2 regions of the Clostridium sp. LXY-7 genome follow, and region 2 is predicted to be linked to the other one. Evidence: a T-box and tRNA genes for the amino acid it is inferred to sense, from the RefSeq annotation. Region 2 holds a T-box; the other holds one or more tRNA genes.
What was found. A T-box is a leader RNA that pairs with one kind of tRNA and senses whether it is charged. The one in region 2 lies ahead of thrS (threonine--tRNA ligase), so its partner is inferred to be a tRNA-Thr.
Positions count from the first base shown of each region.

Region 1: it encodes a tRNA-Thr, which carries the amino acid that the T-box ahead of thrS (threonine--tRNA ligase) is inferred to sense. The anticodon was not compared.

Region 1 covers NZ_JBLLJL010000001.1:23,929-35,741, forward strand. Annotated here, with positions in the region: gene rlmB (23S rRNA (guanosine(2251)-2'-O)-methyltransferase RlmB) at 1-669, shown strand, start outside; gene ACI48Q_RS00130 (NYN domain-containing protein) at 688-1,197, shown strand; gene sigH (RNA polymerase sporulation sigma factor SigH) at 1,268-1,918, shown strand; tRNA gene ACI48Q_RS00140 (tRNA-Thr) at 1,976-2,051, shown strand; gene tuf (elongation factor Tu) at 2,132-3,325, shown strand; gene rpmG (50S ribosomal protein L33) at 3,590-3,739, shown strand; gene secE (preprotein translocase subunit SecE) at 3,780-4,004, shown strand; gene nusG (transcription termination/antitermination protein NusG) at 4,051-4,572, shown strand; gene rplK (50S ribosomal protein L11) at 4,668-5,093, shown strand; gene rplA (50S ribosomal protein L1) at 5,158-5,847, shown strand; ribosomal protein L10 leader region at 5,881-6,006, shown strand; gene rplJ (50S ribosomal protein L10) at 6,037-6,543, shown strand; gene rplL (50S ribosomal protein L7/L12) at 6,625-6,990, shown strand; gene rpoB (DNA-directed RNA polymerase subunit beta) at 7,303-11,016, shown strand; gene rpoC (DNA-directed RNA polymerase subunit beta') at 11,037-11,813, shown strand, end outside.
Region 2 covers NZ_JBLLJL010000001.1:561,630-573,442, reverse strand. Annotated here, with positions in the region: gene ACI48Q_RS02725 (cell shape-determining protein) at 1-1,310, opposite strand, end outside; T-box leader at 1,453-1,733, shown strand; T-box leader at 1,786-2,065, shown strand; gene thrS (threonine--tRNA ligase) at 2,164-4,089, shown strand; gene ACI48Q_RS02715 (ribokinase) at 4,193-5,068, opposite strand; gene ACI48Q_RS02710 (SagB/ThcOx family dehydrogenase) at 5,127-5,873, opposite strand; gene ACI48Q_RS02705 (dihydrofolate reductase) at 5,916-6,398, opposite strand; gene ACI48Q_RS02700 (M13 family metallopeptidase) at 6,721-9,096, shown strand; gene ACI48Q_RS02695 (lipid II flippase Amj family protein) at 9,190-9,981, opposite strand; gene mraY (phospho-N-acetylmuramoyl-pentapeptide-transferase) at 10,323-11,279, opposite strand; gene ACI48Q_RS02685 (helix-turn-helix domain-containing protein) at 11,511-11,813, shown strand, end outside.

The DNA.
Region 1 (11,813 bases), 540 kb from region 2:
CAGATTTTTGTGGCTAAAGGTGACACTAAAGGATCTATAAATGTAGTATTTGGATTAGCAAAAGAAAAAGGGATTGTAGTTAAGCAGGTAGAGAGAGCTAAGCTAGATGCAATGAGTGAATTAGGAAACCATCAAGGCGTAATAGCTATGGTTACACCGTATAAATATTATCAGGTTTCAGATATTTTTGAATATGCCCAATCTAAAAATGAAGAACCATTTATTTTAATATTAGATGAAATAGAAGATCCTCATAATCTAGGTTCAATAATTAGAACGGCAGAAGTGTGTGGAGTTCATGGAATAATAATACCTAAAAGAAAGAATGTTGGTATAACTCCAACTGTATATAAAACATCTGTAGGGGCAACAGAATATATTAAAATTGCAAAAGTAACTAACATAAATGCTACAATTGAAGAGTTAAAAGAACAAGGTGTTTGGGTGTATGGGGCAGATATGGTAGGAGATAAATATTGCTACGAAGCTAATCTTAAGGGGTCGATAGCATTAGTAGTAGGTAGCGAAGGTAAAGGAATTTCTAAACTGACTAAAGAAAAGTGTGATGTACTAATAAAGATACCGATGGTTGGAAAGGTAAACTCTTTAAATGCATCTGTAGCTTGTGGAATAGTTACATACGAAATTATGAAACAAAGAATATTATAGTTTAGGCTGGAATTATACTTGAAACATATATTTGTAGATGGTTATAATGTTATAAATAGCTGGCCCTCTCTAAGAGGTATAAAAGATTATAGCTATGAGGGTGCTAGAAGCAAACTTATAGATTTGCTTTTGAACTATTCAGCATATAAAGGGTGTAAAATAATATTAGTCTTTGATGCACATAGAGTTAAAGGAAGTTTGGAAAAAAAAGAGAGGATGGGAAATCTAACTGTTGTATTTACAAAGGTAGATGAAACCGCTGATAGCTATATAGAGAGGGTTGTTAATGGTATTGGGAGGAAATCGGAAGTGTATGTAGTTACATCTGATTCTCTTGAGCAACAGTTGGTATTCCAGCGTGGAGCTATAAGGGTATCCTCAATAGAGTTTTATCACTTGGTTACAGAAGAGAATAATAAAATATCAAAAAGCTACGAAAAAAAGTATTCCGAAAAAAGAAACTTGTTAGAGGAGTTTTTAGATAAAGAGAGTGTGGAAAAACTTGACAAAATAAGAAAAGGTAAGTGATATTCCTTGACTGGATAAAAAAAGGTAATATATAATTTATATTGAGTTCACATACATTTGGAGGGGATATATGGTGGGAAAGAATGCAATTAATGATGAATTCAATTCTCAATTTGAGGGGAAGACGGATGAAGAGATTGTTATACAGGCGAGAAATGGGAATGGTAGAGCCTTAGAATATCTTCTTAACAAATATCAAAATTTTGTTAAATCCAAGGCAAAGTCTTATTTTTTAATTGGAGCTGATAAGGAAGATATATATCAAGAGGGAATGATTGGATTATTTAAATCAATAAGAGATTTTAAGGATGATAAATTAGCATCCTTTAAAGTTTTTGCAGAACTATGTATAACTAGGCAGATAATAACTGCAGTAAAAACTGCAACAAGACAAAAACATATTCCACTTAACACATATGTATCCCTTAATAAGCCTATCTATGATGAGGAATCTGATAGAACACTATTAGATATAATATCTGGTATAAAAGTTTCAGATCCAGAGGAACTTATCATAGGTAGAGAAGAATTATCAAATATTGAAAATAAGATACAAGAAGTGTTGTCAGATTTAGAAATGAAAGTTTTATCATCTTATTTAGATGGTAAATCTTATCAAGAGATAGCATGTGATTTAGATAGGCAGGCAAAATCTATAGATAATGCATTGCAGAGGGTTAAAAGAAAACTTGAGAAATGTCTAGAACAGGATAAAGATTAATATTGACAATAAAGAGTAATAATAGTATACTCAATAATTGATAGAGTGTTAATAAATGCTCATATAGCTCAGTAGGTAGAGCGTCACCTTGGTAAGGTGGAGGTCACCGGTTCAATCCCGGTTATGAGCTCCAATTTTACACAACACACGTGGATAAGTTTACTTTAAAAAGTTAAATAAATCAAGAAAACTACACAAGGAGGAAATAAGAAAATGGCAAAGAGTAAATTTGAAAGAAATAAACCGCACGTTAATATTGGAACAATAGGACACGTAGACCACGGTAAGACAACATTAACAGCTGCAATCACAAGTGTATTAGCAAACAGAGGATTTGCTGAGGCATTCAAATATGACGAAATAGATAAAGCACCAGAAGAGAAAGAAAGAGGAATCACAATCAACACATCACACGTTGAGTATCAAACAGAAACAAGACATTATGCACACGTTGATTGTCCAGGACACGCTGACTATGTTAAAAACATGATAACAGGAGCAGCACAAATGGATGGAGCTATACTAGTAGTTAGTGCAGCAGATGGTCCAATGCCTCAAACAAGAGAGCACATCCTACTAGCATCAAGAGTAGGAGTACAATATATAGTTGTATTCTTAAACAAAGCAGATATGGTAGATGATCCAGAATTATTAGAATTAGTAGAAATGGAAATCAGAGAGCTATTAAGCGAATATGACTTCCCAGGTGATGATATTCCAATAATCACAGGATCAGCATTAAAAGCATTAGAAAATCCAACAGACGAAGAGTCAATAAAATGTATCCTAGAATTAATGGAATCAGTAGATAACTATATCCCAACTCCAGAGAGAGCAACAGATAAGCCATTCCTAATGCCAGTAGAGGATGTATTCACAATCACTGGAAGAGGAACAGTTGCAACAGGAAGAGTTGAAACTGGAATACTTAAAGTTGGAGAAGAAATTGAAATCGTAGGATTAAGCGAAGAGAAAAGAAAAACAGTTTGTACAGGCGTAGAAATGTTCAGAAAGTTACTTGATGAAGCAAGAGCTGGAGATAACATCGGAGCATTACTAAGAGGAGTACAAAGAACAGACATACAAAGAGGTCAAGTTTTAGCAAAAACTGGATCAGTGCAACCACACGTTAAGTTTGTAGGTCAAGTATATGTACTTAAAAAAGAAGAGGGTGGAAGACATACACCATTCTTTGATGGATACAGACCACAGTTCTACTTCAGAACAACAGACGTAACAGGATCAATCAAATTACCAGATGGAATGGAAATGGTAATGCCAGGAGACCACATTGACATGAACGTAGAATTAATCACTCAAATCGCAATGGATGAGGGATTAAGATTCGCAATCAGAGAAGGTGGAAGAACAGTAGGTTCAGGAGTTGTTACTTCTATAATAAAATAATACAGTAAGCTGTTATTAATGAATAGTGGGACTGGGTTTCTAAGCCTAGTCCTTTTAAAAGGTATAAAATTCCTTGAAAAAGTAAACAATTAATAATGAGTTATTATATATGAATTTATTAACAATTGACACAACACATAAGTTGTGATAAATTATTTAAGTAACAAAATTCATTTATGGCTTGATTTTAAAATAAATCAATTGACTTTTAGATAATTGTGGAAAATAAATTTAATTAAAACACAAAGCTAGGAGGTGTAGATTGTGAGAGTTAAAATAACTTTAGCATGTACTGAGTGTAAACAAAGAAACTACAATACAATGAAAAATAAAAAGAACAATCCAGACAGAATTGAGATGCAAAAATATTGTAAATTCTGCCACAAACATACACTTCATAAAGAGACAAAATAGTTCTTCAATAATTTTGATTATTTTGGGGATGTGAAAAAAGATGGCTGAAAAAGTTGATGTTAAAGTAAATAAAACCAAAAAGCGTTTAAAGATAGCGCAAATTTTTATCGACTTAAAAGCAGAATTTAAAAGAGTAACATGGCCTTCAAAACAAGAGCTGAAGAAAGCTAGTGCGGCAGTTATTAGCTTTTGTCTTATTTATGTAATTTTTGTAGGTTTGTTAGATGCTGGTTTTAAGAACCTCTTTGATTTGATTTTTAAATAATTTAAAAAGGAGGTAGGGGGTCTGATTATTAATCACCCCTGAAGCTATGGCAGAAAAAGCTAAATGGTATGTAGTGCATACTTACTCAGGATATGAAAACAAGGTTAAAGCTAATCTTGAAAAGGCTATAGAAAATAGAAACCTAGAAGAATATGTTCATGATATTCAGGTTCCTATGGAAGAACAAATAGAGATAAAAGATGGCAAGGAAAAAGTAACCTATAGAAAAGTGTTCCCTGGATATGTAATGGTAAAAATGGTTATGACAGATGACTCATGGTATATCGTTAGAAATACTAGGGGTGTTACAGGATTTGTTGGTCCAGGATCTAAACCAGTACCATTAACAGATGAAGAAATTGAAAATATGGGAATCGTTGAAAAACAAATCGAAGTAGATTTTGAAATTGGAGAGCACGTTAAAGTTGTGTCTGGTCCATTTGAAGATTTCGAAGTATCGATTACTGAAATTTGTGTTGAAAAACACAAAATTAAAGGTTTAGTTAACATGTTTGGCAGAGAAACCTCTGTTGAACTTGATTTTAATCAAATACAAAAACAAGATTAGAACTTAATAAGAGTAGATTTTACTAAATATATTCTTATTTAAGTGGGAGGATTGAAAAATCCGCATTTACCACATTACTAGGAGGTGTAAAACTCATGGCTAAGAAAATAACAGGAATGATAAAACTTCAACTTCCTGCGGGAAAAGCAACACCAGCACCACCAGTTGGACCTGCATTAGGACAACACGGTGTTAACATTATGGGATTCTGTAAGGAGTTTAATGCAAAAACTGCAGATCAAGCAGGTATGATAATACCAGTTGTAATAACTGTATACCAAGATAGATCTTTCAGTTTCATACTAAAAACTCCACCAGCAGCAGTATTGCTAAAGAAAGCGGCTGGAATCGAAAGCGGTTCAGGAGTTCCAAACAGAACTAAAGTTGCTAAAGTATCAATGGCTAAAGTAAAAGAAATAGCTGAATTAAAGATGCCAGATTTAAATGCTGCATCAGTAGAAACTGCTATGAGCATGATAGCTGGAACAGCTAGAAGTATGGGTATAGTAGTTGAAGAGTAATTTATAAATTCGGTGGGAGGTAATAACCGTTAATACCACAAAGGAGGATTGCAAAATGGGCAAAATGGGAAAGAATTACATAGAGAGTGCAAAGTTAATTGATAGAAACGCTCTATATACACCATCAGAAGCTATGGAGCTTACATTAAAAACATCAAAGGCTAAATTTGATGAGACGATAGAAGTTCACGTAAGACTTGGTGTTGACCCAAGACATGCAGATCAACAAGTTAGAGGAGCAGTAGTACTTCCTCACGGAACTGGTAAAACAGTTAGAGTTTTAGTTTTTGCTAAAGGCGATAAAGCTAAGGAAGCAGAAGCTGCTGGAGCTGACTATGTAGGAGCAGAAGAACTAGTAGATAAAATTCAAAAGGAAAACTGGTTCGAGTTTGACGTAGTAGTTGCTACACCAGATATGATGGGAGTAGTGGGAAGACTAGGTAGAGTATTAGGACCAAAAGGATTAATGCCAAACCCAAAATCAGGAACAGTTACATTTGATGTTGCTAAAGCATTAGCTGATATCAAAGCTGGTAAAGTTGAATATAGAGTAGATAAAACTGCTATAGTTCACGTTGGAGTAGGTAAAAAATCATTTGGAACTGAGAAGTTAATGGATAACTTCCACACTTTAATGGAAGCAGTTGTTAAAGCTAAACCGTCTGCTGCAAAAGGACAATACATTAAATCAGTTACTGTAGCATCAACTATGGGACCTGGAGTAAAAATCAATCCAACGAAAGTTCTTGATTAGTATTGACTTATTGCATTAAATGTGTTAGTATATAAGAGTTGAATATATGTTCCGTAGACAGTAGGTGCGTTAAGCGTAACTTTATACCTACCGAGGATACTAATAAATAGATTTTATTGGTCTCTTCGTGTTTGCGGGGAGACCTTAATTTTTAATAAACAGTGAAAACTGTGAGGAGGTGGACACACAGTGCAAAGCAAAAATAGATCATTAAAGGAAGCAAAAGTTGCTGAAATAAGAGAAAAATTAGAGAAAGCTCAAGGAGTAATTCTTAGTGAATACCAAGGATTAACTGTTGAAAAAGATACAGAATTGAGAAAGAAACTAAGAGAAGCTGGTGTTGAGTATAAAGTTTATAAAAACACTTTAGTTGTATTAGCTGCTAAGGAACTTGGAATAGAGGGATTAGACCAATATCTTCAAGGACCGGTTTCAATAGCTTTTGGATATGAAGATCCAACTGCTCCAGCAAGAATTTTAAATGATTTTGCTAAAGCAAATAAAAAACTACAATTAAAAGCTGGATTAGTTCAAGGTGAATTATTTGATGGAAATAAGGTTCAAGAACTTGCATCAATACCACCAAGAGAAGTACTTATTGCAAAACTACTTGGAAGCTTCAAAGCTCCACTTTCAAACTTAGCATATTTATTAAATGCTATAGCTGAGAAAAAAGGTGCAGAGGTTGCTGAGTAATAATAATCTGACAATTTGTTAGATACAATCATAAATATAGAGTAAATTAATAAGATAAAAAATTCGGAGGTGCATTTTAAAATGACAAGAGAAGATATTATTCAAGCTATAAAAGATATGAGCGTTTTAGAATTAAATGAATTAGTTAAGGCTTGCGAAGAGGAGTTCGGAGTAAGCGCGGCTGCACCAGTTGCAGTAGCAGGAGCAGCTGCACCAGGAGCTGCAGCTGAAGAAAAAACTGAGTTTGATGTTGTTTTAGCTAGTGCTGGAGCAAACAAAATAAAAGTTATAAAAGTTGTTAGAGAAATAACAGGATTAGGATTAAAAGAAGCTAAAGATATAGTTGATGGAGCTCCTAAAACATTAAAAGAAGCTGTAAGCAAAGAAGATGCTGAAGCTATGAAAGCTAAACTTGAAGAAGTAGGCGCTGGAATAGAAATAAAATAGTAATTAAAATAATGGAGTACTTGCATCAAGTGCTCCATTTTTATAAGGATGGATTTGTAATAATATTTTATTATTTTAATTGACAAGCGACAAGTGTAATGATATCATATTTTAATGCGAATAAATAAATTAAATCAACAATTGTTTTCTTTATAGCAAATAATTTCATTTTGTAATTTAATTTTACAGATTGAATATATTTATGTTATTGTGGGAATAATTGTATGATGAGTCATTGTAAGTCCGAAATACAGTTTTTAGAGAAAATGTGTGTTTTGGGTTATTTTAGTTTATACAAGGGGTGAAAATTGAATGGTACATCCTGTAAAAATTGGTAAAAGAACAAGAATGAGTTTTTCAAAAGTAAAAGAATCAGCTGAAATGCCTAATTTAATTGAAGTACAATTAGATTCATATGATTGGTTTTTAGCAGAAGGCTTACAGGAGGTATTTGAAGACATTAATCCAATTCAAGATTATACTGGAAACTTATCACTTGAGTTTGTTGGTTATAAGCTGGATATGGATAATATCAAATACACTGTAGAGCAATGTAAAGAAAGAGACACTACTTATGCAGCACCATTAAAAGTTAAAGTAAGATTACAAAATAATGAAACTGGAGAAATTAAAGAGCAAGAAGTGTTTATGGGAGATTTCCCGTTAATGACTGAACAAGGTACATTTGTTATAAATGGAGCAGAGAGAGTTATAGTTAGTCAGTTAGTTAGATCTCCAGGAGTATATTATAACTATACCATTGATAAAACTGGTAAAAGTCTATTCTCAGCAACTGTTATTCCAAACAGAGGAGCATGGTTAGAGTATGAAACAGACTCTAATGATATAATTTATGTGAGAATAGATAAAACAAGAAAACTTCCAATAAGTGTATTACTTAGAGCGATGATGAATTATGGAAGCGATGCTGAAATAATTGAGTTTTTTGGTGAAGAGGAAAGGCTTAAAGCTACACTTGAAAAAGATAACACCAAAGAAAAAAATGATGCTTTATTGGAAATATATAAAAGATTAAGACCGGGTGAGCCACCAACTGTGGATAGTGCTATTTCCCTAATAGAATCACTATTTTTTGATGCTAAGAGGTATGATCTATCTAGAGTTGGAAGATATAAGTTTAATAGAAAGCTTGCCATTGGATCAAGAATTGCTGGCAATACGGCAGCAGAAAATATAGTTAATCCTGTTACTGGGGAAATTTTAGTTGAAAAAGGCAAGAAGATAAATAGAGATATTGCTATACAAATTCAGGATTTAGGTATAAATTCTGTAGATATTCAGGTAGATGACAGAATTATAAGAGCAGTTGGAAATAACTTTGTTAATATAGCTAAACATGTGAATTTTGATATTTCTAGCTTAAATATTAAAGAATATGTACATTATCCTACATTAAAAGGAATTTTAGATACTTATAGTGATGAGGATACGATAAAAGAACAAATAAAACTAAATATTAATAAACTTATTCCAAAGCACATAGTTAGAGATGATATATATGCTACAGTTAGCTACCAGTTAGGATTAGCTTATGGAATAGGTCATGTGGACGATATAGACCATTTAGGAAACCGAAGATTAAGATCTGTAGGAGAACTTTTACAAAATCAATTTAGAATTGGTTTATCAAGAATGGAGAGAGTTGTTAAAGAAAGAATGACAATTCAAGACCAAGAAATAATTACTCCTCAGGCCTTAATTAATATAAGACCAGTAGTAGCTTCTATTAAAGAGTTTTTTGGAAGTTCACAGCTTTCACAGTTCATGGATCAAACTAATCCATTATCTGAACTTACTCACAAGAGAAGATTATCTGCATTAGGACCAGGAGGATTATCAAGAGAGAGAGCAGGATTTGAGGTTAGAGACGTTCACCACTCTCACTACGGAAGAATGTGCCCGATAGAGACTCCAGAGGGACCTAACATAGGACTTATTAACTCACTTGCTGCATATGCAAAGGTTAATGAATATGGATTTATGGAAACGCCATATCGTGTTGTGGATAAGGCTACGGGACTAGTAACAAATGACATAATATATATGACAGCAGATGAAGAGGATAACTATTTGGTAGCTCAAGCAAATGAACCATTAGGTGAAGATGACAAATTTGTCAATAAAAAGGTTACTGTTAGAGTTAGACAGGATACAATAGTTGTTCCCCGTGAAGATGTAGATTTAATGGATGTATCTCCAAGGCAAATAGTATCTGTAGCAACAGCTATGATACCATTCTTAGAGAATGATGACGCATCACGTGCACTGATGGGATCAAACATGCAACGACAAGCAGTGCCTCTACTTAAGGCTCAAGCTCCTGTTGTTGGTACAGGTATTGAATATAAGGCAGCTGTAGATTCAGGAGTGCTTCCAAAGGCTAAAAATGCTGGGACTGTTGTATATGTAAGTGCTAATGAAATCAGAGTAAAGAGAGACGAAGATGGTGGAATTGACACTTATAATTTATTAAAGTTCAAGAGATCTAACCAAGGAACATGTATAAACCAAAGGCCTATAGTAGATAAGGGCGAAAAGATTAGTGCAGGAACAGTATTAGCGGATGGACCATCAACTGACTTAGGAGAAATTGCACTAGGTAAAAATATAAGAATTGGTTTTATAACTTGGGAAGGATATAACTATGAGGATGCTATGTTAGTGTCTGAAGAGTTAGTCAAAGATGATATATTTACATCTGTTCATATAGAAGAGTATGAAGCAGAAGCTAGAGACACAAAACTAGGACCAGAAGAAATAACTAGAGACATTCCAAATGTTGGTGAAGATGCATTAAAAGATATTGATGAACGTGGAATAATAAGAATAGGAGCAGAAGTAAGATCAGGAGATATCTTAGTTGGTAAGGTGACACCTAAAGGAGAAACTGAACTTACAGCTGAAGAAAGACTTTTAAGAGCTATATTTGGAGAAAAAGCTCGTGAAGTTAGAGACACATCTCTTAGAGTTCCTCATGGTGAGGCAGGTATTATTGTAGATGTAAAAGTATTTACAAAAGAAAATGCTGATGAGCTTCCACCAGGCGTAAATCAATTAGTAAGATGTTATATAGCACAAAAGAGAAAGATATCTGTTGGAGATAAAATGGCAGGAAGACACGGTAATAAAGGGGTTATCTCTAGAGTATTACCAGAAGAAGATATGCCATTCTTACCAGATGGAAGACCACTTCAAATATGTCTAAATCCACTAGGAGTTCCTTCACGTATGAATATCGGTCAGGTACTTGAGGTTCATCTTGGATGGGCAGCTAGTGAATTAGGATGGCATATAGCTACGCCTGTATTTGATGGTGCTCTTGATGTTGAGATTGAAGCGTGCTTAGAAAAGGCAGGATATAATAGAGACGGAAAAACTATGCTATATGATGGAAGAACAGGGGAACCTTTTGACAATAGAGTTACAGTTGGTTACATGTATATTTTAAAGCTTCATCACTTAGTTGATGATAAGATACACGCAAGATCTACAGGTCCGTACTCATTAGTAACTCAGCAACCACTTGGTGGTAAAGCTCAGTTTGGAGGACAGAGATTTGGAGAGATGGAGGTTTGGGCGTTAGAAGCATACGGTTCAGCTCATACACTTCAAGAAATACTTACAGTTAAGTCTGACGATGTAGTAGGAAGAGTTAAGACTTATGAAGCTATTGTTAAAGGTGAAAATATACCAGAGCCAGGTGTGCCAGAATCATTTAAGGTTCTTGTTAAAGAACTTCAAGCACTATGCTTAGATGTTAAGTTGCTAGATGAATCTTATAAAGAGATAAAACTTAGAGATACAATAGAAGAAGAGTTAGAAGAATTAGAAGTTAATATAGAAGGTAGTGAGGAGATTGTTCCACAGCAACCTGAAACAGAATATATAGAACAATTAGACTTAGAAGAAACAGAATCTGAAGAAGAAGAAATTGATTATGACAATATAAAGTTAGAAGACTTTAATGATGATTTAGTTCTAGATGATTTTAATGATGAACACTAAAAGTGAAGGGAGGATTACCCTTGTTTGAATTAAACAATTTTGATGCAATGCAAATAGGGCTAGCATCTCCAGAACAGATCAGAGAATGGTCAAGAGGAGAAGTTAAAAAGCCTGAGACTATAAACTATAGAACTTTAAAACCAGAGAGAGATGGATTATTCTGTGAAAGAATCTTTGGACCAATGAAAGATTGGGAATGTCACTGTGGTAAATATAAGAGAGTTAGATATAAAGGTATAGTTTGTGACCGATGTGGAGTTGAGGTTACAAAATCTAAAGTTAGACGTGAAAGAATGGGGCATATAGAACTTGCGGCTCCAGTATCCCACATTTGGTACTTTAAAGGTATTCCATCACGTATGGGATTAATACTTGATATGTCTCCAAGATCTTTAGAGAAAATATTATACTTTGCTTCTTATGTGGTATTAGATCCTAAAGATACTCCATTAGATAAAAAGCAAATATTATCAGAAAAAGATTTTAGAGAAGCAATAGATAAGTATGGATATAATGCATTTGATGCAGGTATGGGAGCTGAATCTGTAAAAAGATTATTACAGGATTTGGATTTAGAAGGACTTTCTGCAGAACTAAAAGAGGATTTAAAAACAAGCACAGGACAGAAGAGAATAAGAACAATAAGAAGACTTGATGTAGTTGAATCTTTTAGAAAGTCGCAAAATAAACCTGAGTGGATGATAATTGATGTGATACCAGTTATTCCACCAGATTTAAGACCAATGGTTCAGTTAGATGGAGGAAGGTTTGCTACTTCAGATTTAAATGACTTATAC
Region 2 (11,813 bases):
ACATATTCCTCTTCAGCTTGTGTTATAGTAGGTGCAGCCGAAACTATTGATGGATCTTTTACATTTACAAAGGCATAGGACATGGTCAAATCATTCGATCCCATCAATGGTATAAAATAGGTTAAGTTGTTTTCTATGTTTATTAATAATGGAAAGGTTCCTATATATCCTAAATTTTTAATCTTATTTTCTGCTGTAGACACTGCTACTTCCTCAATAGCTCCACTTTTCTTATACAAGAAAGGTTGTCCTGTCCTTGAATCTATTAAATAAAAGCCTAAGGAACTCTCATCTTTTCCAAGACTAGTTATTCCAGTATAGTAATAACACTTACCATTATTATATACTACCCCAATACCATCAGTAGTTTTATACTTGTTCTTATCATTAAAGAGAGAAAAACCATTTATATACTTTCCCTTATAATTTATAGCATCATCTACATATTCTAGGGGTTGAATTCTATCGACCCAGGTTGGAGTTTCTTCTGTTGTATAATAAGCAATTTCCTCAGTTACAGGATTTACTAAAGCAATTCCTGTAACCTTTACACCATTTAATCCTACTGCATTACTGTAGGTAGTTGCAGTAAAATATGGATTTAATTCATTATCTAATTCTAATGTAAAGTCTCCATAAATTTTTGTTGGATCCTTAAAATAAAGTGTCCTTGCTAAATCATCTCCAAAATATCCATTAGGCTGAAGTTTCATGTTTTTATCTATAACCTTACATTCTTTTGTAGATGCATTAACCATAATAAAGCCTGTTCCTTTAGATTTATTATTAATCCATGAGAAAAAATTCTTATATTCTAAAGGTGCAACAAACCATAATTCATCATTTATTTGTTGCTTAGTTGAATCTCCGATATCAACTATTGCTCCTATATTTCCATTTTGAGAAAGCTGAGTACCCATAATTTTTCTGGCTTCTTTTTCTGGTAATATACCTGTCTTCTTCTCATCATAAGGATTTAACTCTTTCTCTAAATCAATAACCTGCTCTGTTGGTAGCTTATCTCTGTACTTTTTAGCATTAAATATTGGCGCTGAAGCTATTGTTCCAACTACTAGCACGGTTAAAATAATAACCATTATTCCAATAGGTATCTGAATTACTTTCTTTATATTTTTATTATCATCTATTTTTATAGCATAACTCATAAAAAGAACTGTTAATACTGTAAAAATAATTCCAACATAAATTATAAAAGACTTATAAAAACCAATTGGAATTAATAAAAAATAATCTAATCCTAGTAAGATTATCAACACTGTAAATAGTGCAAGTTTCCATAATTTTCTCATTAATTCATCCCCCTTGTATATGGAATACGACTTTTAATTATATCACAGATATATTACAAACATCATCACTTTATAAATTCTTTATTATTAAAACAATATTTAGAAAATATATTGACATAAAATCTTATTAGTATTATAATTAGTAAAAATTATGAAGAGGAAGAGTAGATAAATTACTACTTTCAGAGAGAGAAACTCATTGGCTGAAAAGTTTCTTAAGTAAGCTTTATTGAAAACCACCTCTGAGTTGAATACTGAATCTATGAATTTGAAAATTTAACTTGTAGCTAATTTATATCTATAGTTTTTTCTAATTCCTTTAGTAAGTATCTCCGCAATTCAGCGTTAAAGAACTGAGTGATAATAATGTCTATTTTACATTATTATAATTTGGGTGGAATCGCGATTATACTCGTCCCTTATTTTAGGGAGGAGTTTTTTATTTTAGTCTATAAAATAAAGATTCTTAGAATATCTAAAAACTATGAAGAGGAAGAGTAGATAAATTACTACTTTCAGAGAGAGAAACTCACTGGCTGAAAAGTTTCTTAAGTAAGTTTTATTGAAAACCACCTCTGAGTTGAATACTGAAATTATGAATTTAAAAATCTAAATTGTAGTTAATTTATATCTATAGTTTTTTTAATTCATCTAATAAGTATCTCCGCTATTCAGCGTTAAAGAACTAAGTGATAATAATGTTTATTTTTCATTATTATAATTTGGGTGGAACCGCGATTATACTCGTCCCTTGTTTTAGGGAGGAGTTTTTTTATTTTTAATCCGTATCTGTTTTAAATAATTTTTTCTAGTAAAACAGAGTATCAATATTTATGAGAAGGAGGATGTAATAATGGTAAAAGTAATATTAAAAAATGGTAATGAAATCGAGGTTAAAAAAGGAACCACAGTCTATGAAGTTGCAATGAAAATTAGTAACAGCATAGCAAAAAAAGCATTGTGTGGAAGGCTTAACAACAAAACCGTAGAGCTTAATAGCAGCATTGAAGAAGACTGTACTTTAGAAATTTTAACTTTTGAAGATGAGGATGGAAAATCTACCTTAAGACATTCCTCCGCTCATATTCTTGCTCAAGCTGTGAAAAGATTGTATCCTGAGGTAAAGCTTGCTATTGGGCCTTCAATAAGCAATGGATTTTATTATGATTTTGATATAGAGAAACCTTTTAGTCAAGAAGACTTAGAAAAAATCGAAGTGGAAATGAGTAATATAGTTAAGGAAAATTTAAGTATTGAAAGATTTATACTTCCTAAGGATGAGGCTATAAAGTTTATGTTTTACAGTGGCGAACCTTATAAAGTTGAACTTATAAATGATTTACCTGAAGGAGAAATTATTTCTTTTTATAAACAAGGTGAATTTGTAGACTTATGTGCCGGTCCTCATGTTCCCTCAACTTCTTATGTAAAAGCTTTTAAACTTCTCTCAGTTGCAGGTGCTTATTGGAGAGGAAATGAAAAAAATAAAATGCTTCAAAGAATATATGGAACTTCCTTCACTAAGAAAAGCGAATTAGATGAATATATCTTAATGTTAGAAGAAGCAAAGAAGAGAGATCATAGAAAACTAGGTAAAGAACTTAACTTATTTACTTTCATGGAAGAAGGACCTGGTTTCCCATTTTTTCTACCAAAAGGTGTAGCTCTTAAAAATATGTTAGCTGAATACTGGAGGGAACTTCACAGGAAAAATGGATATATTGAGATAGAAACTCCTATGATTTTAAATAGAGAGTTATGGGAAACTTCTGGACATTGGTATCACTATAAAGAAAATATGTATACTGTAAATATAGATGAAGAAGAATTTGCAATTAAACCTATGAACTGTCCTGGTGGTATGCTCGTTTATAAATCAGAATCTCACTCCTATAAAGAGCTTCCTATAAGAGCTGGAGAACTTGGAAAAGTGCATAGACATGAGCTTTCCGGAGCTCTACATGGTCTTATGAGAGTTCGTTGCTTTACTCAAGATGATGCTCATATATTTATGCTACCAGAGCAAATCAAATATGAAATAAAGGGGGTTATCAACTTAATAGATGAGGTTTATAGAAGATTTGGCTTTAAATATAGAGTTGAACTTTCCACAAGACCTGAGAATTCTATGGGTAGTGACGAAGATTGGAATCTAGCTGAAAACTCATTAAGTGATGCTTTAGATGAGATAAATATGCCTTATAAAATAAATCAGGGGGATGGAGCCTTTTATGGACCTAAAATTGATTTTCATTTAGAAGATAGTTTAGGTAGAAGTTGGCAATGTGGAACTATTCAATTGGATTTTCAACTGCCTCAACGCTTTGACTTAAATTATATAGGCAGTGATGGTGAAAAGCACAGACCTATCGTTATTCATAGGGTAATTCTAGGTAGCTTAGAAAGATTTATAGCAATCCTAATAGAACACTTTGCTGGGAAGTTTCCTCTATGGATTTCACCAGTACAAGTAAAAATACTCCCTATTTCAGAAAAATTTCATGATTATGCCTTAAGTATAGATAATATACTTAAAGAAAATAACCTTAGAACAGAATTTGATGGTAGAGGAGAAAAGATAGGTTATAAAATTAGGGAAGCAAGAAATGAAAGAGTTCCTTATATTATAGTCATAGGTGAAAAGGAAGAAAATGAGAATAAAATAACTGTTAGAAATAGAGATACTGGTGAAGAAATTACTATATCTTTAGGTGATTTTATGAGTAAACTAAAATATGAAATATCCAATAAATTTCTTTCTAATAATGTAGTTCTTTAAACAAATTGCTTATATTAGCTAGTTTCTGAATAGATGTTGATTCAAATAAATATCATTCCATAAACCATACTTATGTAGGTTTAGGAATGATATTTTATTTCTCTTATTTTAAAACTTCCTCATAATATGGAATTGATACTGCAGCACCCTTTCTTGAAACGGCTATAGATGATGCCTTAGCTGCCAATCTTAAAGTCTCTTCAGTTGTTAAGCCTTTTATCAATCCTGCTATAAAATATCCAGTAAAGGTATCCCCTGCTGCTGTAGTATCTACCACTTTAGTTTTATAAATACCTTGTTTTACTTTCTTCTCCTTGTCAGCATATATTACTCCATTTTCTCCTAAGGTTAATACAATTTTAATATCTTTATATTTCTTAAGAAGTTCCTCTACTATTGAATCAAAGTTACCCCTTCCAGTTAGTTCTGCACCCTCTATCTCATTTAAGATTAAATAGCTAACCTTAGAAATATCAATTTTAGCTAGATGCTTATTAATTGGGGACGGATTCAATATTATCGTAATTCCTTTTTCATAGGCAGCTTCAACAATATAATCCACATTGCTTATTTCGCATTGCAATAATATAATGTCACCTTTTGAAAAATCCTTCAATATATCATCAATATCTTCTATAGATATCTTTTCATTTTCTCCACCAAATAAAATAATACTATTCTGACCACCTTGTTCTACTTGAATTATGGCATGGCCACTTGGTCCACTTCCTTTAAGCAGGTATTGAGTATTTACCTTTGACTTTACTAATTCATTCCTTAGTAAAGCTCCATCTATTCCAATTTTGCCTGCATGATAGACTTCACATCCTGACTTTGCTAAAGAAATTGATTGATTTAATCCTTTTCCACCACAAAAGGTTTGCATATCTTTTGAAGAAATTGTTTCTCCAGCTTTTACAAAGTGATCTACTTTATAAACATAATCTATATTTAATGAACCAAAATTTAATATTTTCATATTTATTCCCCTCATAATACAATCTGTTTTGTATTCTATGTAAATGAGTAATACAACATTACACCTTACCAACTGGTGCCATGTAAGCAACAAATTCATCTTCTCCATCTAGACCAAGAAATTCATCTATTTTCTGCTGATCATAAGCTCCTACTGCACAAGTTCCACATCCTATCGCTTCACAAGACAAATATAGATTTTGGCACATATGACCTGCATCTAATATCATATGCTTATGAGACATTATATCATATCTCCACTCACCTCTATAAGGAATACAACTCCATATAAATACTACTGCAGCTTTTCCTACAAAAGGTTGTCTTATAGTTAAGTTTGATAATATTTCTTCCAAATTCTCTTCCTCAAAAATAAGTACTAGCTGATGAGTTAAAGCTAAATATCTGTAAACTCCTTTTTTAAATCCTTCTATCCTATTTATAGCTAAATAAGTCTCAAAGGGATGTCTTGCACCTGCAGAAGGTACTGTTCTAAAAGATGCCTTTTTATTTGAAGTAACTTTTTTTACTCCCTGTGTTGCCCACAGCAAAAAAGATAACTCCTCAATGGTCATTGCTTCTTCACTATATTTTCTATGACTTCTTCTCTCCGAAATTATATCTAATATATTAGTTTTAACAGTACATGCCTTCCTTGGATCTGGTAAATCTATAAGTATCTCCCTACCCTTGTATTCTTTTTCTAAGGATGGATTATCTAACTTTTTATCCTCATGACTTTCTATTCTATCCCATTGATTAAAATTTGATTTTATCCACTGTCTCTGTAATTTCATTTTCTCCATAATTATTTCCCCTTAAAATAATTCTTTGACACTAAAATACTCTTACTCTACAATCCTTTCTAAGGTGTAATAAGTATAAGGAATATCTCCTTCAATCCTCTCTTTATATGTCTGCTTAAACTGATTTATGTCTATCTCAGGGAAGCTTACATCTCCCTCAAAGTACTTGTCAATTATAGTCAAATAAATTCTATCAGCTATTGGCAAGCACTGCTTATATATTTCACCGCCACCACCTATAAATATTTCATCCTCATCTTTACATAAATCTAAAGCCTCTTCTATGGATTTTACTGTTATGCAATTATCACAAGTAACATCCTTAGTTCTAGAAATCACTATATTCCTTCTATTTGGCAGTGGCATTTCTCCTATGCTTTCAAAGGTTTTTCTTCCCATTATTATAGTATTATTAGTTGTTAAATCTCTAAATCTATTTAATTCACCTGGTATATTCCAAGGCATAAAACCTTTATCACCGATAATATAATTCTTAGAAATTGCTACTATTAAAGAAATTTTCATATTATCACCCTTTACCCTCTATATTTACTTTGTATTATTCTCATTATATCTTAAATAATTATATCATTATAAATAAATATGTTAATATCTAAAATTTACTTATTAACCACATATATAAATAATATTTCCTATACTTTCTATGTATAAGATTTTTCTTGTATTATAGTTATTTTTTTGTATTTTTTCATTAAAATATTAAAATCCATAATGATTGATTGTAAATTGTTTACAAATTATGTTTATTTTGTTTTAACAATGAATTATAATAATATTAAATATTGTTTTACTTGAAAAACAATTAATTTAAAAAGGGGGAATAAAAATGAGATCTATTAACAGAAAATTTTTAACATTTATTATGGCATTAGCTATAATATTTTCTTCTTTTTCACCTTTAGTTTTTGCTAAAGAAACTAAACCTGAATATGCTACTAAAGATCAAATTGCAACTTTAGTGTTAAAATCTGCTGATTATTACAATACTAAAGTGAAAAAACAAGACATAATCGATAGTTATAAAGGAAGTAGCACAAAGGATGAAAAATTAGCTACTAAAGCAGAGGCATTAGCAATGATAAGTAGCGGCTTCGGAAAGTTACCTACTCCTGTAGGGGATAATTTAAGAGTAGGAACTTTTGGGGAACCTTTTACCGATACACCTAAATGGGCTCAAGGTAATATTGATAATCTTCGTAATGCAGGTGTGTTAGAAGAGGCTTCTAAAGAAATTTTAGGCTCAATGGATAATATCACAATAGATCAAGTTCAAAAGATAATATCAAGGATATGGTCACTTTATGGAACTAACCCAAGAGATGACTTCTATTCTACAGCTAATAAAAAATGGCTAGATTCGGCTACTATTCCAACAGGATATGTTGGAAATGGCTCATTTAATGAGATTTCCCAGGAAAATACTAAGAGAATAAAGGGAATTATAAAAGAATTACATGATAAGAAATTTGAAGTTAATAGTAAAGAACAAAAAATTTCAGATTTCTATAGTTCAGCTATAGATAATGAAGGTAGAAATAAGCAAGGTATAGAACCAATAAAGAAATATTTGAAAGCTTTTGAAGATGCTAAAAACATAGAGGAACTTCTCAATGCAGAAGCACTCTTAACTAAAGAAACAGGGATAATCACACTTTTAGATTTTGGTGTATGGGCAGATGCTAAAGATAGTACAGTTAATACCTTACATTATGGTGGAATGAATATATGGCCTTCTGGTTCAAAGGATCAATTTGTATCTAATACTGATAAATTTAAAAATGCTTGTATTAAAGTCTTTACAAGTCTTTTAGTATTATCAGGTCAAGATGAAAAATCATCAAGGGCTGATGCTGAAAAATTGTATGAAATGAGAAGAAATATCTCAATAGAGTCTTTGAATCCACAAGATTATTACGATGTAACAAAGACCTATAACCCTTATACAATGGAGGAATTTGCTGCTTTATATCCTGGAATTAACATGAAGAAATACATGGCTGATATGAATTTAGATAAAGCAAATAAAATTATTGTTATTGATGTGAAAAGTGCAAAAAAAGTAAATGAGTATTTTAAAGAAGATAATATAGAATTATTAAAGCTTCAAGCAAAAGTAGAACTTCTTAATAGTTCAAGAAGATATCTTTCAACTGATTTTAAAAAAGTAATACAAGAGTTTAATAAGGATCTTTATGGAATCAAAGAAGGTAAGTCAGATGAAGATTTAGCTATTGATATAGTTAAAAGTGAATTAGCAGATTATCTTGGACAAGTATATGTAGAAAAATATTTTTCTCCAGAAGCTAAAAAAGATGTTGAAAATATGGTAAAAAACATTATAAAAACCTATGAAGAGAGAATTAAAAAATTAGATTGGATGTCAGATGCTACAAAAGAAATGGCCATAAAGAAGCTTTCAACACTGAATGTTAAAATTGGGTATCCAGATGTATGGCCTAAAACATTAGATGAAGTGAAGATAAAGACTTTCAATGATGGTGGTTCTTTATTTACTAATATAGCTTCCATTAATGCTGCAAAGTCAAAGAAAGTTATAGAAAGTCTAGGACAACCTGTAGATAAAACATCATGGGGAATGGATGCCTATGAAGTAAACGCATATTATTCTCCATCTTACAATGAAATAGTATTTCCAGCAGGAATATTACAAGCTCCTTTCTATGATTTAAAAGCTAAACCTGAAGAAAACTTAGGTGGAATTGGTGTGGTTATTGGACATGAAATAAGCCATGCTTTTGATAACAATGGTGCACTTTATGATGAGAAAGGAAATGCAAAAAACTGGTGGACAGACAGTGACTTAAAAAAATTCGAAGAAAAATGTCAATCAGTGATAAATTTCTACGATAATATAGGAATAATTCCTGGAGTTGTAAATAATGGTGAATTGACTATTAGTGAGAATATAGCAGATCTTGGCGGTGTAGCATGTTCACTTAATATTATGTCAAAATTAAAAAACCCAGATTATAAAGCATTTTTTAATAACTATGCGAAAGCTTGGAAAAGTACAACTACTAGAGAAGCTCTAGAGGCTTCTAAAAATAACGATGTACATTCTTATGATAAAGTAAGAGTAAATAGAACTATTGTAAATTTTTCAGAATTTTATAAAGCTTTCGATATTAAACCAGGAGATGGAATGTATGTAACTCCTGAAAATAGAGTAACTATTTGGTAGAAGCTCAAATCTTAAAAATATAATTTTTAAAAAGGTAACACTTTCCTTCCAGTGTTACCTTTTTAGCTTTACTATGACATCTATTAAATCTATCTATATTATTTTAGCAATAAAAACTATAACATATGCTGCTGGCACAAGTATTAATAAGGATGCAAAGGTTCCTATAGTTTTGCTTCCAACCATAGCAATAACACATCCTCTAAAATCCTCTCTACTACATTTCCCCTCTATAACATCATCCGTCATGATAGATAGTTGAGGATCAATAAATATAGACATAAGTATGGTGGCTGTTCCATTTATAACAGAGGATAATGAACTACATGTGGCCCGTAAGTTGGGCTCTAAACTTCCTGCATATATAGGTGCTAATGATCCTGCCGTAATAAGTGCTACAGCGATGATATTATACACTATTATTTTTTTAGGTAGTCTTCTATAGTTTAACTTAGTGATACTTTCCTTAACAGGAATTGCAATAGAGCTTCTCATGTGCTTTATTCCTGTTTTTGAGAAGCTATGTAATATTAATTTAGGTATAGATCTGCTTACTGAAAAACTCATTACTGCCTTACAAAACAACTTTTGAAAGGTTGGAATTAAAAATGCTCCAAAAATAGTAGCAATGCTTGAAATTAGAATAATTAAATAAAATATATTTAGCAGTTTACCTGAATTCAAGTTATTCTCTACAAACTTTGTCAATATAGGATTTTGAAAAGTAACCGCTGTCCTTGACACCAATACTAATATATTAAATACTGCAAAGGAAATAGCTATTTTTCCAGTCCTAACACCAACTAGTCTAACTGAGTAAGCTAAAGTTCCTATTAAAGATATTATAAAATTTAAAATCAGTACAATTATGATTTGGGTATACAAAAAAATACCTCCTTTAAATGAAGTGTGAAGCATTTTATTTAGGTAAAGGTGCCGTAGGCATAGGTAAATACTCACTGCGTTCGTGGTAAGGCGTCACTTTGTGACAGGTAAGGAGCAACCGAAGGTTGCAGGAAAGGTGAAAAATCAGCAAAGCTGATTTTATATTTAAAAGCGACAAAATCGCAATATAACTGCTTTTGCCTATGCAAAAGCTACCATCACCTGTGAGCGAAGCGAACACCTTACCTGTGCCAAGGGTACTCCTTCTCTGCGAACAAAGTGAGCCTCTTACCTACAACCTACGGTTGCCCTTATCTAAAATAAAATTCTTCGTAACTTATTTAGAGTAATGCTAAAAATCCAATTATGCAAAGTACCGTAGTTACAATTGAAAACACTGTTACTATTTTAACCTCATGCCATCCTGATAATTCAAAGGAATGATGTATTGGCGCCATTTTAAATACTCTTTTCCCTGTGATTTTAAACCAAGATATTTGTATAGCTGTGGACATAGCTTCTATAACATATATTCCTCCAACTAATAAAATTATAAGATGCATTTTAAGTATTATTGCAACGGTTGCCACAGCTCCACCTAGCGCTAAAGACCCTATGTCTCCCATAATGACCCTGGCCGGATAAACATTATATCTTAAGAAACCTAATAGAGAACCAGCTAATATACCACAAAACATAGCTAGGGAATATCTTCCCATTGAAAAACTCACTATTGTAAAAAAAGTCATTACTAATATGGTTATAGAAGTTGCAAGCCCATCTAAGCCATCTGTAAAATTAACTGCATTAGTTGTGCAGGTGTAAAAGAATATAGTAAATGGAATATATAAAATCCCTAAATTTAAGCTCATGTTGCTAAAAGGCAGTATTATAAAAGATCCTATTGCTGGATTTTTATATGCATAATATGAAAAAATACAGGCTGGAATAAGTAGTAATATAAATTTTTCCATAGATTTCAATCCTAAATTGTTTTTATGTACAGTCTTTAGGGTGTCATCAAGAAATCCAACTAATCCAAAGGTTACAAGTGAAGTTAACGCCATAAGCCCTTCACTATTAAAATTTCTAAATATTAATAACATGGTTACAGCAGTGGACATGATAAAAATTATTCCTCCAAATGTAGGTGTTCCTGCCTTCTTTTTATGACTTTGTATTCCTTCTTCCCTTATATGTTGACCTAGCTTTAATTTTCTAAGTATAGGAATTAAAACCCATCCTACTATGGTAGCTACTAAAAATGAAATTAATATTGAATAAATCAATTTTTCCATACTGAGCATTCCTTCCTAAAATTTACTCTATATAATTTGACAATCTGTTATTAAAACTTTAAAATCTAATTAACAAATTTTAAACTCAAACTTACTTTTATCATAATTTATTTGTTGACTAAACTCAATGAGTATATAAGTATATCTAACAGACTTGAATAATATAAGATATTTACTTGAATAATATTCAACTTTTTTGAATACTATTCTAGAATATGAGGTGTTTTGAATTTGAACAACAAAGAAACAAGGTATAAGACTAATACCACCTGTGCTGAACTTAATGCTGTAAAATCTATAAAGAACAATATATATGAAAAAACTTTAAAAATATTTACAGGTAATTTAAAAAAACTTATTCAATTTGAGGGAACACAAAAGGAACTAGCTAAAAAAATAGGAATATCTCAGGATTTATTATCTAAATATAAATCTGGTGAAGCTTTTCCTTCTATAGAAACTTTAATATATATTTGTCAGGTATATAACATTAATCTAAATAAATTTTTAACTATTCCATTAACTTCTTTAGAT